Regions from separate parts of the Mesorhizobium sp. P2_D6 genome, predicted to be linked through region 1. Evidence: predicted binding sites of a transcription regulator. Region 1 holds the regulator's gene; each other region holds the start of a gene.
What was found. Region 1 encodes PhoB, which activates phosphate uptake and scavenging genes when phosphate is short. Its sites were predicted from a motif close to TGTCATNNANCTGTCAT; they were not measured.
Positions count from the first base shown of each region.

Region 2: a site for PhoB is predicted at 1,890-1,906, ahead of AC1D1L_RS18290 (esterase-like activity of phytase family protein). Genes of this name have one in related genera too.
Region 3: a site for PhoB is predicted at 1,754-1,770, ahead of ppk2 (polyphosphate kinase 2). Genes of this name have one in related genera too.

Region 1 covers NZ_JBFUEG010000018.1:17,046-20,320, reverse strand. Annotated here, with positions in the region: gene AC1D1L_RS27450 (ROK family protein) at 1-842, shown strand, start outside; gene phoB (phosphate regulon transcriptional regulator PhoB) at 867-1,556, opposite strand; gene phoU (phosphate signaling complex protein PhoU) at 1,573-2,277, opposite strand; gene pstB (phosphate ABC transporter ATP-binding protein PstB) at 2,319-3,143, opposite strand; gene pstA (phosphate ABC transporter permease PstA) at 3,161-3,275, opposite strand, start outside.
Region 2 covers NZ_JBFUEG010000008.1:59,369-62,643, forward strand. Annotated here, with positions in the region: gene AC1D1L_RS18275 (LacI family DNA-binding transcriptional regulator) at 1-666, shown strand, start outside; gene AC1D1L_RS18280 (ferritin family protein) at 695-1,009, opposite strand; gene AC1D1L_RS18285 (bestrophin-like domain) at 1,082-1,837, opposite strand; gene AC1D1L_RS18290 (esterase-like activity of phytase family protein) at 2,008-3,275, shown strand, end outside.
Region 3 covers NZ_JBFUEG010000003.1:540,985-544,259, reverse strand. Annotated here, with positions in the region: gene AC1D1L_RS09145 (glycosyl transferase family 90) at 1-537, shown strand, start outside; gene AC1D1L_RS09140 (aldo/keto reductase) at 540-1,583, opposite strand; gene ppk2 (polyphosphate kinase 2) at 1,831-2,751, shown strand; gene AC1D1L_RS09130 (dihydrofolate reductase family protein) at 2,985-3,275, opposite strand, start outside.

The DNA of each region.
Region 1 (3,275 bases):
TCGTGCGGCGGCGGCTCGAGGATCCCGATCTTGATGTTCAGAGCATCGCCCGCATTGCCATGGGCATCCAGGGCATCACCGATTCGCAGGCGCGCGCCATGCTGTGGTCGCCTATCACGCCGCTGACCGACATTGCCTTCGCCGACATACTGGAAGCGGAATTCGGCATTCCGGCCACCATGGAAAACGACTGCAACATGATGGCGGTGGCGCTGCAATGGCGCCAGCCTGAGCGCTACCGCGACAATTTCATCGCCATCCTGCTCTCGCATGGCATCGGCATGGGGCTGGTGCTGAAGGGCGAATTGTTCACCGGCACCCATTCCTCGGGCGGCGAGTTCGGCCACATGATCCACCGGCCCGGCGGCGCGCTGTGCCGTTGCGGGCGGCGCGGCTGCGTGGAGGCCTATGCCGGCAACTACGCCATCTGGCGCAGCGCCAAAATGATGAGCGAGGATGCCGAACCGGTCGATGTCGGCGACGCCGACATGCGGGCGCTCGCCGCACGTGCCCGCGAGACCGACGGCCCCGAGCGCGAAGCCTACCGCAAAGCCGGCGAGGCGCTTGGCTTCGGCCTCGGCAGCCTGTTCGCGCTGATCGATCCAGCACCTGTCGCCATGGTCGGAGTCAGCGCCGCCGCGTTCGATCTGATCGAACCGGCATTGCGCGAAGCGATTGCTCAGACTGCCGGCGGCCAGCACTCGAAATCGATCTCCTTCGACACCGAGCCCAACGAACTGCCGCTGATCCGCGAAGGCTGCGCCATGCGCGCGCTCAGCTTCGTCGACCAGGAGATTTTCGCACCGGGGATTCAGGCGAAAGCGGGCAAGCATGTCGCCTGAGGGGCCGGCAACAGCGCGGCGCGCCTAATCTTCCCGGATAGCGTAGCCGGCGCCGCGGATGGTGCGGATGACGTCGGGCATGCGGCCATTGTTGACCGCCTTGCGCAGTCGGCCGACATGCACGTCGACCGTGCGCTCGTCGATATAGATCGTCTCGCCCCAGACATTGTCGAGCAGCTGGCTGCGCGAGAACACGCGGCCGGGATGGCGCATCATGAATTCGAGCAGGCGGAACTCGGTCGGTCCGAGCCTGATTTCGCTCTTCTTGCGGTAGACGCGGTGCGATTCACGGTCGAGCACGATGTCGCCGACCTTGAGCACGCTGGACAGCACTTCCGGCTTGGCGCGGCGCAGCAACGCTTTCACGCGCGCCATGAATTCCGGTGTCGAGAACGGCTTGACCAGATAGTCGTCGGCGCCGGTGGACAGGCCACGCACGCGGTCGCTCTCCTCGCCACGCGCGGTCAGCATGATGATCGGCAGCCGTTCGGTCTCGGGCCGCATGCGCAGCCGGCGGCAGAGCTCGATGCCGGACACCGCCGGCACCATCCAGTCGAGCACCAGAAGGTCGGGCACATTTTCCTGCAGCCGAATTTCGGCCTCGTCGCCGCGCGTCACCACCTCGACCTGGTAGCCTTCGGATTCGAGGTTGTAGCGGAGAAGCACGCCCAGCGGCTCCTCGTCCTCCACGACCATGATGCGTGGCGCGATCATCAGCAGTTCACCCTTGTCAGGCCGAAGTGGCCATCGCCGTCTCGTCCTGCTTCGGGCGATTGGCGGGCAATTGCTGGCCGGTCAGCACATAATACGCATTTTCAGCGATGTTGGTGACATGATCACCGATGCGCTCCAGATTCTTGGCGCAGAACAGGAGATGCGTGCAGGCGGTGATGTTGCGCGGGTCTTCCATCATGTAGGTCAAGAGTTCACGAAACACCGACGTGTATTTGACGTCGACACGTTCGTCCTCATTCCTGAGTTTCGCCAGGGCTGCGGCATCCGCGGCGGCATATTCCTCGACCACCCCTTGCACCTGGATCAGCACCAGCTGCGCCATCGCATCGATGGAATGCGAGAGGTCGCGCGGCGTGACGCTGAGGCCCACAGTGCCAACGCGCTTGGCGATGTTCTTAGCGAGATCGCCGATGCGCTCGAGGTCGCCGGCCATGCGGATCGAGCCGACCACGGCACGCAGATCGTTGGCCATCGGCTGGCGCTTGGCGATGAGCGTGATGGCGCGATCGTCGAGTTCCCGCTGGCGCGCGTCCATGATGGCGTCGTCGGAAACGACACGTTGCGCCAACGCATTGTCGGAATTGAGCAGCGCTTTTGTCGAGCCGCTGACCATCGACCCGGCCAGATCGCCCATGTCGCGGATCAGCTTGCTGATCTGGCCCAACTCTTCATCGAAGGAGGCGACGGTATGTTCACCCATGATCGTGGTCCTCGTGCCTGAAAATTCAACCGCTGGACGGCTCAGCCGAAGCGGCCGGTAATGTAGTCCTGGGTGCGCTTGTCGTCGGGATTGGTGAACATCTTGTCGGTGGCGCCCTCCTCGACCAGGTAGCCGAGGTGGAACATCGCCGTGCGCTGCGACACGCGCGCCGCCTGCTGCATCGAGTGGGTGACGATGACGATCGTGTAATTCTGGCGCAGCTCGTCGATCAGCTCCTCGACGCGTGCGGTGGCAATCGGGTCGAGTGCCGAGCAGGGTTCGTCCATCAGGATTACTTCCGGCGACACCGCAATGGCGCGCGCGATGCACAGGCGCTGCTGCTGGCCGCCGGACAGGCCGGTGCCGGGCTCCTGCAGGCGGTCCTTGACCTCGTTCCAGATCGCCGCCTTCTTCAAGCTCGACTCGACGATCTGGTCCATGTCGGACTTGCGCTTGGCTAGGCCATGGATGCGCGGGCCGTAGGCAACGTTCTCGTAGATCGACTTCGGGAACGGATTGGGCTTCTGGAACACCATGCCGACGCGAGCCCTGAGTTCGACGACGTCGATGTTCTTGTCATAGATGTCATCCTCGTCGAGCGTGATCTTGCCGGTCACCCGCGCCGAATCGATGGTGTCGTTCATGCGGTTGAGGCAGCGCAGGAAGGTCGACTTGCCGCAGCCGGACGGGCCGATCAGCGCCGTCACCTGGTTCTGGCGGACGTCGAGATTGACGTCGAACAGCGCCTGCTTCTCGCCGTAGAACACGCCGACCTTGTCGCCGCGCATCTTGATGACTTCGTTCGACTTGGCGTTCATTTTGTCGCCCACTGCGTTTTCAAGGGACTGTTCGGTCATGATGTTCATACCAAATTGCCTTTTTTCTACCAGCGCCGCTCGAACCGGCGCCGAAGCACGATCGCGGTGATGTTCATGGCCATGAGGAAGACGAGCAGGATGATGATGGCGCCGGACATGCGCTCGACAAAAGCGCGTTCG
Region 2 (3,275 bases), on a different contig from region 1:
CGCCGGGCCGACGCGGTCGTGTTGGCCAATACACGGCGGGAAGACGATCGGATCGACTATCTCAGCAAGGTGGGCTTTCCCTTCGCCACGCTTGGCCGAAGCCAATCCGGCGACGACACCTATCCTTCGCTCGATATCGATTTCGAGAGGGCGGGTGATGAAGCCGTCGACCGGCTGGTCGCGCGCGGCCACCGCCGCATTGCCGCCATCCGCCCTTCGCTCGATCTCAACTTCGGCTACCTGTTCCTCGACGGCTACCGCAAGGCGCTGAAGCGGCACGGCATCGAAGTCGACTCCGGCCTGATCGCCGACGGCTTCATCAACGAGGCCGGAGGCTACCAGGTGACGCCGCGCGTGATGCTCTCCAAGGACCGGCCCACAGCCATCATCTTCAACAATGACGCAATGGCGCTCGGCGGCTGCAAGGCACTGGCCGAGATGGGCATCAAGCCCGGCCACGACATCGCGGTGATCGTCATCGTCGACACGCCGCTTTGCCGCTACTTTTCGCCGGCGCTGACCGCTTTCCGTCCGTCGCTGGAGCCCATGGGCCGGCGGCTGGCCGAAATGCTGCTGGCCTCGCTCCCCGCCTTCGCCGGCCCCGAAGGCACGCGCATCATCCGCGAAGTCTGGCCGCTGGAACTGATTGCGCGCGACAGCGATTGATCCGCCGCGGGAAGTAGGCCGGTCGGCCTCAATCCACCTTCTTCTCGCCCTTCTCGCCAGCCTTGACGATGTCGCCGGTGGTGAACAGGATTTCCTTCAGCTCCGCCCGCCAGTCTTTCTTCTGGCGCAGCAGGAATTCGAGATCCATGCCGAAATGCTTGAACTCCTCGCCTTGCGCGTTTTTCATGATCGCCTTGGCCTGCGGGTCCTTTTCCACCGACATGCGCTGTTCGTACCAGCTGATCGCCTCCGCCTCCTCGATCAGCGAGGTAATCATGCGGGCGAAGGTCCGCACCTTCTGCGTCAGTTCTTCCGGCGGCTCGTGATACTGATCGAAACCCATGTCGCCCTCCCGCAAATGGACCGGCAAATCCAGCCGTATCCAGGAATGCGTTGGAGCGCCGCGGGTTCCGCCTCACTGCTGCAATTCGACCAAAGCCCTCTGCAAAGGCGCCGACGAAATCTGGATCGGGCCGGAGAACGGCACATCCATATCGAGGATCAGGTAAAGCGCCCCGGCAATCAGCGCTGCCGACACCACGAACGTCTCTATGGTGATGGCATTTCGCGGCGCCCTGAAACCGAAACTGGCGAAGATCAGCACCAGCCAGGCAACGAGCATAACGATCAGCGGCCGCGGGATGGTACCTTCCGATTGCTCGATCAAAGCCCAGCGCAGTTCCACCACCTTCTGCAGATGCTGGTGGGCGTCCTCCAGCAGGGAACCATGCGCTGCGTCAGCAGGCTGCAGAGCGGTCAATCGTGTGCTGATCTCGGTCAACAGACGTTCAGACAGCCGGTTGGCGACGAGGGGTGTTTCGTTGGCTTCTGTCCAGTTGTTGGTCTGTCTTTGTACATAAGCGACCAGCGGCTGACGGACCTCGGCCGTCTCGGGCCCATATTGTCGAAGCGACCGGTCGAGAAGGATCAACTCGGTCGCATATGTGTGTACGTTGCGGTCGATCGACTCGAAAGTGTTCTTGGCCGAGTTGATCATGAGACCAAGCACCAGCGAGGTCATGACGACGAACAGGTTGGCGGCCAGCCGTACCACATTGTTGGTGTCGTCCTCGCGGTGATGCGCGGGCAATTTGCCATAGACAGCCATGCTGACCAGCGGCGCCGCCGTCAGGCAGAGGAAAACGGCCACCGCGATGAGTGTTTCCTGCATGCAGCCATTTCTGCACGGCAAGCACCGAATGCCAATGGCCGGCAGAACGCCTTGTCACGCAAGTATCATGTTCGCGTCCTAGACCGCTTTGCCGGGGGCGACATCGTCGATGCGACGCGACGCCCTTTGCAGTCTCGGCCGCTTGAAGGCTTGTCACAAAGAGGATCTCCATGAAAATCTCGCACCGAACCGTGTCGCTCGGCGCCGCATTGGCGCTGTTTACCGCTTTGACCCCTGCCCTTGCCGATAGCACCGCCACCGTCGGCGGCGTCAGCTTCGTCAACAAGGGCCTGGTCGGCGTCGGTCGCCTCCCGGCCGACCTGAAGGACAAGTTCGGCGAGACCTTCGGCTCCGGCTCCGGCATGTCGATCGACGCCGCAAGCTGGACGCATGACGCCAACGGCTACAAGGGTTCGCTGTGGCTGCTGCCGGACCGTGGCTACAATGTCGTCGGCACCACCGACTACCGGCCGCGCCTCAACACTATCGCTATCGAGCTCACGCCGACCCCGCTGGGTGCCACACCCGCCGCCGGCGAGGAACAGACCGGCGTCAAGGCGACGCTTGCCGATTCCCTGCTGCTCACCGACGACAAGGGCGCTGACGCCACCGGCCTCGATCCGCTCAACGGCGTGCGCGCGGCAAGCGGCGACCTGCCGATCCTGCCCGAGGCCAATGGCAAGCTGGCGCTCGACAATGAGGCGATCGCCCGGCTGCCCGACGGCACCATGTTCATCTCCGACGAATACGGCCCTAACATCTACCGCTTCTCGGCCGAGGGCCATCTGCTGTCGGCAACGCAGCCGCCGGCGGCCTTGGTACCGATGCGCAAGGGCACGCCGAACTTCGCCTCCGACAATCCAGGCCCCGGCGCGGCCGAGCCAGATCCGAAGGATCCCGAGACCGGCCGCCAGAACAACCAGGGCCTCGAAGGCATGGCGCTGACGCCGGACGGCAAGTCGCTGATCGCGGTGCTGCAGTCGGCGCCGCGCCAGGATGGCGGCGATTCCGGTGCGACGCGCCAGAACACCCGCGCCCTGGTCTATGACGCCTCCGACCCGGCCCATCTCAAGCTGGCGCACGAATATGTCATACCGCTGCCGGTGTTCAAGGACGGCAAGGGCAAGACCAAGGTCGCCGCGCAGAGCGAGATCGTGGCGCTGTCCGACAAGACCTTCCTGATGCTGGCGCGCGACAGCGGCAGCGGCCAGGGCGTGAAGGGCGACACCTCGCTGGTGCGCCAGATCTTCGTCGTCGACGTCTCAGGTGCGACCGACATTGCCGGCGGCGCCTTCGATGCCGCCGACAAGCCTGTGGCGCCCAAGGGCGTGCTCGACCCTTCAGTGACGCCGGCCAAGCTGACGCCGTTCATCGACATCAACGACAACAAGGAACTCGGCCGCTTCGGCCTGCATGACGGCAAGCCGAATGACAAGAA
Region 3 (3,275 bases), on a different contig from region 1:
GCCGACAAGCATCCGCTCGTCGTCTGGCGCGGCGAGCTCAACAATCCGATCCGCACCTTGCTGCTGGAGGCCGCCCGCGACCTGCCGATCTGCGATGTCGGCACGCCAAGGGCGACGGCGCCGGCGGAATACCGAAAACCCTATCTCACCATCGATCAGCAGCGGCGCTACCGCTACATCATTTCCCTCGAAGGCAACGATGTCGCAACCAATCTGAAATGGATCATGAGCTCGAATTCATTGTGCCTCATGCCGCCGCCGACTTACGAGACCTGGTTCGCCGAGGGGCAGCTCGAGCCCGATGTCCATTATGTGCCGCTGGCGCCCGATTTCAGCGATCTGGCCGAGCGGGTGCACCACCTCGAAAAGCATCCGGCCGAAGCCCAGCGCATCGTCGCAGCGGCCAACGCCTATTGCCGCAAATTTGCCGACGAGCGGGCCGAGCAGGCCATCAGCCTGCTCGTGCTCTACAAATATTTCGTGCTCAGCGGCCAGATCGAGCCCGATCCGGAGGTCTGGCGGTTTATCGCGGGCTAGCGTCAGATGACGCTGCGGTCGAGAACCAGATCGGCCGGGCCGAACCGGTCCTTCGCCGTGAACTGCTGGTGCCAGTAGGGGTAGAGCACCGGCGGCCGGCTGACGGCATCGAGACGGTCGCGTTCCTCAGCGGTGAGGGAGAGTGCCGCCGCGGCAAGATTGTCCTTCAGCTGGGTCTCGTTGCGCGCGCCGATCACCAGCGAACTGACGGCCGGCCGGCCGAGCAGCCAGGCAAGCGCCACCTGCGCCGCCGAGACGCCGCGGGCCGCACCGATGTCGACGAGAACATCGACGATCCGCCACAGCCGGTCCTCGTCGCGGATCGGCGGTTCCGACCAGCCGGCAAGCTGGCGCGCGGTCGGGCTGTCGCGCCGGTATTTGCCCGACAAGAGGCCGCCGGCAAGCGGGCTCCACACCAGCACGCCAAGGCCCTGGTCGACCGAGATCGGCAAGAGTTCGTATTCAGCCTCGCGCGCTTCCAGCGTGTAATGGATCTGCTGAGTGATGAAGCGCGGCTGGTGCTGGCTGTCGCTGATGCCGAGCGCCTTCATCACCTGCCAGCCGGAGTAATTGGAGCAGCCGACATAGCGGATCTTGCCCTGGGCAACCAGCGTGTCGAGCGCGGCGATAGTTTCCTCGAGCGGCGTCTCACCGTCCCATTCGTGCAGGAAATAGATGTCGATGACATCGGTCCTGAGGCGCTTCAGGCTCTTCTCGCATTCGAGGATCAGATGATGGCGCGACAGGCCTTCGTCATTGGGACCTTTGCCGATCCGCATGCGCGCCTTTGAGGCGATCAGCACATCGTTCTTGCGCCTGCCGCCAAGCGCCTCGCCGATGATCTCTTCCGACAGGCCGTTCGAATAGACATTGGCGGTGTCGATGAGATTGATGCCGGCATCGATGCAGGTGTCGATGATGCGTGATGCCTCAGCGAGATCGGAATTGCCGACGGCGGCGAAAGGTCCGCTGCCGCCGAAGGTCATGGTGCCCAGCGTCAGCGTCGAAACTTTCAAGCCTGAACGGCCAAGCGTGCGGTATTCCATGTCAGATCCTCGCAATTTTGGTGGGGTGGGGCGGTTTTGGTCGAGAAGGGCGGGGGCAGCCCGAATGGGTCAGCCATTTGTAGGACAATTTAAGCGGTTTGTCGTCATGCCACGGCAATGGATCGACCAAACCCCGCCGATTTGCGGCGATGATCGACCTGCCGGCGGCTTGCAATAAAACCGTCATTGCCGGCCTATATCAAGTCGGCTCAGGGTTTCATGACAGCCGGCAAGCGGAGCAGCAGAAATGACCGAGTTAAAGCAGAATTCTCCGGCCAGGGATTGGCTTGAGGCCGAACTCGCCGACACGCTCGACGAAGACTATGAGCTTGAAATGTCGGAGCCGGCGCTGTCGCTGGAGATCGCCAAGATCTACAAGAACGCCCATCCGCCATCGATCGATCGCATGCAGTATTTTCGCGATCTGATCAGCTTGCAGTCGGAACTGATCAAGCTGCAGTCCTGGGTCGCCTACCACAAGAAAAAGCTGGTGGTGATTTTCGAGGGCCGCGATTCCGCCGGCAAGGGCGGCGTCATCAAGCGCATCACCCAGCGCCTCAACCCGCGCATCGCTCGTGTCGTGGCGCTGCCGGCGCCGACCGAGCGTGAGAAATCGCAATGGTATTTCCAGCGTTATGTGCCGCATCTGCCGGCCGGCGGCGAGATCGTGCTGTTCGACCGCTCCTGGTACAATCGCTCCGGCGTCGAACGGGTGATGGGCTTTGCCGACCAGGATCAGGTCGAGGAGTTCTTCCGCGACGTGCCGGAGTTCGAGCGCATGCTGGTCCGCTCCGGCGTCACGCTGGTCAAATACTGGTTCTCGATCACCGACGAGGAGCAGCAGATGCGCTTCCTGATGCGCATCCACGATCCGATGAAACAGTGGAAACTGTCGCCGATGGACCTCCAGTCGCGCGTGCGCTGGGAGCAGTACACCAAGGCCAAGGAAGAGACGTTTGCCCGCACCAACATTCCCGAGGCGCCGTGGTACATCGTCGAAGGCAACGACAAGAAGCGGGCGCGGCTGAACTGCATCGATCATCTGCTCAAGCAGATGCCTTACGAGGAAGTGCCGCACGAAGAAATCACGCTGCCCGAGCGGGTCTTCAATCCGGAATACGAACGGCAGGTGTTGCCGCGGGAGCTTTACGTGCCGGAGAAGTATTGAGACGGAATGCTAAGGACCGGACGGGCGGCGCTCTTGCGCGCCCCCTCTGTCCTGCCGGACATCTCCCCCACGAGGGGGGAGATTAGCAGCTTCGTCGATCGCGCCATTCCTGCAGCGATGATGATTGGCGAAGGCCAACGTGTCGTCTGATCTCCCCCCGTTTGGGGAGATGTCTGGCAGGACAGAGGGGGCGCGAAGGATCACGGCGCAGAAGGCTGCCCTCTAGCGAGAAACTAACCCCGCTTGATTGTCACGTGCGTGGCAAGCGCCGTCGCCACCTGGTCGGTGCACTGATAGCCGAGCTTGAGCATATCCAGGCCTGCAAACAGATTCTCACCCCTCCCGAGCAGCACCGGGGACACCGCCAGATGCAACTCGTCGATGAGCTTCTCCTGGAGATACTGCCGGATGGTGGAGACGCCGCCGCCGACGCGGACATCCTTGCCACCGGCCGCGGCTTTCGCCTGGTCGAGTGCCTCACGGATGCCGCCGGTGACGAAGTGGAAAGTGGTGCCGCCTTCCAT